Regions from separate parts of the Tissierella sp. QWL-11 genome, predicted to be linked through region 1. Evidence: a T-box and tRNA genes for the amino acid it is inferred to sense, from the RefSeq annotation. Region 1 holds a T-box; the other holds one or more tRNA genes.
The links. A T-box is a leader RNA that pairs with one kind of tRNA and senses whether it is charged. The one in region 1 lies ahead of cysS (cysteine--tRNA ligase), so its partner is inferred to be a tRNA-Cys.
Positions count from the first base shown of each region.

Region 2: it has a tRNA-Cys gene. The T-box ahead of cysS (cysteine--tRNA ligase) is inferred to sense a tRNA for this amino acid. The anticodon was not compared.

Region 1 is NZ_CM178750.1:2,262,005-2,265,409, forward strand. It holds gene AC4PG3_RS11310 (Mini-ribonuclease 3) at 1-61, opposite strand, end outside; gene cysS (cysteine--tRNA ligase) at 64-1,461, opposite strand; T-box leader at 1,511-1,717, opposite strand; gene gltX (glutamate--tRNA ligase) at 1,764-3,245, opposite strand; gene AC4PG3_RS11325 (proline--tRNA ligase) at 3,248-3,405, opposite strand, start outside.
Region 2 is NZ_CM178750.1:1,941,611-1,945,015, forward strand. It holds gene hisS (histidine--tRNA ligase) at 1-38, opposite strand, end outside; gene ytxC (sporulation protein YtxC) at 122-976, opposite strand; gene AC4PG3_RS09535 (DUF6873 family GME fold protein) at 1,041-1,787, opposite strand; tRNA gene AC4PG3_RS09540 (tRNA-Cys) at 1,840-1,913, opposite strand; tRNA gene AC4PG3_RS09545 (tRNA-Gly) at 1,966-2,040, opposite strand; tRNA gene AC4PG3_RS09550 (tRNA-Phe) at 2,057-2,132, opposite strand; gene hslO (Hsp33 family molecular chaperone HslO) at 2,439-3,314, opposite strand; gene AC4PG3_RS09560 (cold-shock protein) at 3,389-3,405, opposite strand, start outside.

The DNA.
Region 1 (3,405 bases):
TAAGTATATCCTCTTCATTTAAATTGCTGTTTATTTCTCTAAAAATATTTCTTTCTTCCATAATCACACTCTTTTCCACTTTACTCCATCTGAGGTATCCTCTAACACTATACCTTTTTCCTTTAATTCATCTCTTATTTTATCTGCAAGCTGAAAATCTTTATCCTTTCTAGCTTGAGTTCTATCTGCTATTAATTGCTTTATTTCATCTTCTAATATTTCTTCTTTTCTCTTCAAAATACCTAGGACATCTGTAAGCTCAAGCAATATACTATATGCTTTTTCTATTAGAGTTTTATTTGTATCTTTGTTTAAATTTGAATTAGAGTATTTTATTAGTTCAAATATTGATGAAACTGCATCTGCTGTATTTAGATCATCTTCCATAGCCTTTATAAAATGTTCTTTGAATTTTTCTATATCATTTAATATTTCTTCATCCTGTTTATTCAATGGAGATTCTTTTGATATCTCTAATAGATATTCTAAATTCTTTTTACCATTATATATTCTTTCAAGTCCATTTTCAATATGATTCATAACTTCTCTACTAAAGTTTATTGGAGATCTATAATGAGAAGACAAAAGGAAAAATCTCAAAACTTCTAAATCATACTCTTCTTTTACATCTTTTATGGTAAAGAAATTCCCTTCAGATTTTGACATTTTTTTATTATCTACAGTTATCATCCCATTATGCAACCAGTAATTTGCAAATGGTTTTTCTGTTAGAGTTTCTGATTGAGCTATCTCATTTTCATGATGAGGAAACTGTAAATCTTCTCCTCCCGAATGAATATCTATTGTCTCTCCAAGAATAGATTTTGCCATGACTGAACATTCTATATGCCATCCCGGTCTACCTTCTCCCCAAGGACTTGCCCACGAAGGTTCATTTTCCTTAGCCTTTTTCCATAAAGCAAAATCCATAGGATTTTCTTTTTCTTCATTTATCTCTATTCTTGCTCCACTTCTTAATTCATCTATATTTTTTTTAGAAAGTTTCCCGTAATCCTTTGCCTTTTCTATATTAAAATATACATTACCATCTACTTCATAAGCTGCATTTTTATCTATTAGACCTTGAATAAATTCAATCATCTTTGATATATACTCTGTAGCCCTTGGATGTATAGTCTTATATCCATAAAAATTAAGTTCTGTAGCTACTTCCTTAAAAGCATCTATATATTCCTCAGCTATTGCCTTTGCAGTAGTATCCTCTTCATTTGCCCTATTAATTATTTTGTCATCTATGTCAGTAAAGTTTACTACAAATTTCACATCATAACCCTTATAGATAAAAAACCTTCTCAGTGTATCAAATACAACTAAAGGCCTAGCATTTCCTACATGAATGTGATTATATACTGTAGGTCCACAATTATACATACTCACCTGACCTTCTCTAACAGGTTTAAATTCTTCTTTTTTCCTAGTCAAACTGTTGTATAGTTTCATACTTATACCCTCCTTAATTTTTTATATTAAAAAATCGTCTCTATATAAATATAGAGACGATTAAAACCGCGGTTCCACTCTAATAGACTCAAAGTCCACTTATTAGCAAATAACGATGCTAGCCGATATGTCCTAATAATTCAGACAATAGTTCAAAGGTGCACTTGGGCTTTATAATTACTTAGGACTCTTTTCAGCCGGTGGGAGTCCCTCTCTAAAAGATTATAAAACTTACTCTCCTTATCAAAACTTTTATATAGTTCTATTCTACAGGATAAGTGACATAATTACAACTATTATCCCTACAAGTATTTCTCTTCTATATAATCTATTCTATTTAATATATTTTCTTTTCCTAATAGATATATGATTTTAGCAAATTCTGGTCCATGTAAACTACCAGTAAGAGCAACCCTAGTAGGCATAAAAAGATTTTTCCCCTTAATTCCTGTCTTCTTTTGAATAGTTTTCATAAATTTATTTGCATATTCTTCATCTATTTCATCGATACTTCCAAGTTCTTCTTTTATTGCCTCTAGAAGACTTGGAGTAGTCTCAACTTTTAACATCTCTAAAGCCTTTTCATCTTCTACTTTAACTTGGTTTTCAAACATAAACTCTACATGCTCTGTTATTTCTGAGATATATGATAATCCCTCTCTAACTGAATCTACTAAAATCTCTAACCATTGTCTATTTTCTTTAGAGAACTCCTCATCTATAAGGTTCGCCTCTATTAAATAAGGTATAGATAAATCTGTAATTCTCTCTAAAGAACTAGATCTAATATAATGTCCATTTACCCAGTCTAGTTTGTCTTTATCAAAAATTCCTCCTGTATTTGATACTCTTTCAAAGGAAAATTTCTCTATCATATCTTCTAAAGTCAATATTTCTTCATTATCTTCTGGACTCCAACCTACTAAAGCAAGGTAATTAACTAAACCTTCAGGAAGATATCCCTTGTTTTTAAAATCATCTACAGAAACATCCCCTTGTCTCTTACTTAGTTTTTTTCTATCTTTATTTAACACAGTTGGAAGATGAACATATATAGGTTTTTCCCATCCAAATACCTCATACATATATACATGTTTTGGAGTAGATGATAGCCATTCTTCCCCTCTAACTATATGTGTAATCTTCATCAAGTGATCATCAATTACAACTGCTAGATGATAGGTAGGAAATCCATCTGATTTCAAAAGAACTTGGTCATCTATATCAGATGTATTTATACTTATATCTCCCCTTACAAGATCGTGAAACTTTATATCTTTATTGTGAGGAAGTTTCAATCTTACTACATAATCTTCACCATTTTCAATTCTCTTTTTAGCCTCTTCTAAGGAAACGCTTTTGCATAGTCCATCATATTTTGGAACTAAACCCTTTATCTTTTGTTCTTCTCTTAAATTGTCAAGTCTTTCTTTAGAACAAAAGCAATAATAGGCATGCCCCTTTTCTATCAATTCATCTACATACTTTCTATAGATATCTAGTCTTTCACTTTGAATATATGGTCCATATTCTCCTTTTTGAACTATCTGGTGATCCTTGACAAACACACCTTCATCATATTCTATTCCTGACCAATGCAAACTGTCAATTAAATTTTCAATAGCTCCTTCTACAAATCTAGTTTGATCTGTATCTTCTATCCTAAGTATAAACTTCCCATTATTAGCCTTTGCAAATAAATAATTATATAAAGCTGTTCTAAGTCCTCCTATATGAAGATATCCTGTAGGACTTGGAGCAAATCTTAATCTTACTTCACCCATATTTACACCTCCAAATTTATTTCATCATAGAACTTGTCTATTTCTTTTTTCACCATATCATAAACTTCTTCTTCATTTATTTCTTGTTTTTCTCCATCTTTTCTAAGAGAGTATTCAACTTTGTTCTCAATTGCCATTTTGCCTACAGTTATCTGTATAG
Region 2 (3,405 bases), 320 kb from region 1:
AATCCTGGTAAAATCGATGGTTTAACTATTTGACTCATAAACGTACCTCCATTAATTTCTTTCTTATAATAATATCATTTATTATTAATTTGTCAAAGAAAAAAGAGTTGAAAACTCAACTCTACTTCTCCTTATTATTATCATATTTTTCTTTTCTGCATTTACTACATCCTAAACAATTTTTAATTCTATCTCCAAAAACTTTCTCTATTACTAATAGTAATTTATCATCTGTACATCCTTTATTGTGTAAAATTATATTATCAGGAGCTAAATTTATTAATGTAGTAATAAGTATATCTCCCTGTGTTAAATCATCATAATAAATTTCTTCTAAAATTTCACTAATAGAATCTCTTTTTACAACTTTATTATCTTTGTCTAATAATTGAAATTTATCTTTTTCAACTATTAAATTTACTGTATCAATCCTAGGAGGCTGATTTGCTAAGAAATGCTTTAATATATCTATAAACTCAGAGTATTCAATTTCAAGCTGCATATCTCCAATGACTCTTTTAATTGACTTTTCTATTAAATTATAAAGATTTTTATTTCTAAACCTTATATATCCATCTACTATCAAAGTATCATTTTGAAATAAAAAATCTAATATTTCTTCTTTTATTTCTTCTTTTTCACTTATGAAATGTCGATCTTCTATTAATAATGTATATACTTCTTGTATTATTTCTTTCTTTTCTATATTTCCTATATCTCTCAAGAGTTTATATACATGATTTTCTACTAGATCTATAGCATGAAATTTTATCATTATCTCATATACAAAGTCTGCCAAAATATTGAAAAATGCTATTTCTTCTGTATGTTTATGTTTTTTCAAAAAAAAGGAATAAATAGATCTATCCTCATAATCTTTATATTCCACATTTATATTTTTTTTCATTGGTATCTTTTTAATCATACAATCTATTTCTTCAAAAGGTATACTACTATAAATCTTAATAGCATCCATATTTTCACTCCTCTTTTAATAGTATGTGCTCTTTAAAATGGCATATACTATATAAAAGTTTACTTTAATTACAATAAAGACTAATTATAGTTCCAATATCTGTTATCTTTTTTTTAGATAAATATTCTATATTTCTATTTTTAGAGCGTATAAACATTTCTATCTTTTCCTTTTCTGGATGTTCTGTTAAAACTCCAGAAAAAACAAGTAAATCTTTAGAAATATTACCTGTACATCCTCCTATAAATCCATAATTTTGGCCTTTTAAATCTATAAATCCTGGCTTTATATTTAATACATCAAAGCCTAAATTTTTTAATTTTAAATATATAGGTCTATCAGAAGTTATAATACTTCTTTCATCTACTATAGACATAGAACATTTAGAATAACCCTGTTTTACATCTATGAAATTTAAACCTTCTTTAAGAAGATAAAACTTCAACAATTCATCTGTATATCTAAAATTATGAATTGCATTTCTATATATTCTTCCTACATTATATGCAATATCTCCAGGATATTTACAAATTAATTTCCTTTCTCCCTTTATTAAATTTATATTCAAACCCTTTAATTTATCTTTATAATAATAAAATACATTTGGTGCAATTATAAGAGTGTTGTAGTTGATAGGATGCATAACTATATCTGGGTGATAAGCTATAGATTCATCTACATCTTCACATTTAATTGTTTTTATAACTTTTATATTTTTATTTTCTAATTTATTTATTATATCTATATCTGCATTTCCCGCTACAATTGCTATGTTTGCCTTTTTAATAGGTATAAACGGATTATTAAACATATTTATCTCCTTACATGAAAAAACCTTCTAAATTAATTTAGAAGGTTGAATTTGGAGGCGGCACCCAGATTTGAACTGGGGATAAAGGCTTTGCAGGCCTCTGCCTTACCACTTGGCCATGCCGCCATATATGGAGCACTCGAAGAGTACATCTATCTTAAAATGCAAAATACTTTAATGGAGCGGAAGACGAGATTCGAACTCGCGACCCTCGCCTTGGCAAGGCGATGCTCTACCACTGAGCCACTTCCGCATATTCACAATTACTTTGGTGCCCAGAGCCGGAATCGAACCAGCGACACGTAGATTTTCAGTCTACTGCTCTACCGACTGAGCTATCTGGGCTTAATAAGTAATTTCTACTTACAGTAAGTCAATCTATTTCCCTTGTTTAGCTTTACTATGCGGACTAAGTGATGCTCACAAAATCGAAATTCACGATTTTGGATCCCTACTTATACCGACTGAGCTATCTGGGCTAATGTGAAAGTTATCTGTGCTTAATCACAATGACTAGTATACCTTAAATAACCTTAATTGTCAACAATAAATTTTATTAAACTTCCCAAAAATTTCAAACTGTTAAATTTAGCTCGGAAATAATATAATTTTAACAAATCATATTATTTCTCTTGTGCTATTTTTTCCATCTTATTCATCAAGCAAAGCTTGTAATTGTTCTTTGCTAAACTGATACTTCGTATTACAAAAATGACAAACTAACTCTGCCTTCTCGTCTTCTTCTATTATATTTTTAATTTCTTCTTTACCTAAACTCTTTAGTACCCTTTGTATCCTATCTCTATCACAATCACATTCATATGAAATATCAATTTTATCTAAGACCTTCATTTCAAAATCTTTTAAAACCTCATCCATAATTTGTTCTAATGTATATCCTGAATCTATCATTGTTGATATAGGTTTTATATCCTTTAAGCTATTCTCTATTTTTTCTATATCTTCTTCAGATACACCTGGAAGCAATTGAATTATATATCCACCTGATGCCTTTATAGAAATATCCCTATCAACTAAAACTCCTAGACTAACAACAGATGGGGTTTGTTCTGATTGATAATAATAATTTGCAAGATCTTCTGCTATTTCACCTGTAATCAAATTTGAACTGCCTACATATGGCTCTTTAAGACCTAAGTCCATGATAACTGTTATATTACCATTTTTACCTACTAAAGTCCCTACATCTAATTTTCCATCTAATCTACTAGGAACATCAGCAGCAGGATTTGTCATTTCACCTTTTACTTTACCATTATTTTTAGCAACAACAAATATGGTTCCTCCTGGCCCATCTCCAGAGATTTTTAAGGTCATTACATCCTTTTCATTTTTCATCATACTTCCCATAATCACTCCTGCAGTTAAGCTTCTTCCCAAAGCTGCTGAGGCTGTAGGCGATGTGCTATGGATATTTCTTGCATCCTCTACTAAATTTGTAGTAGATGCTAGTATTATTCTAATTGATCCAGTTTTATCTATAGCTTTTATTAGATAATCTTTCATAATCTACCTCCATAATTAGAAAAGCCCCATACGGGGCTTTAAATTACAATAAAATTATATATCTAAAGATATTATTATAATTTTGTAACAT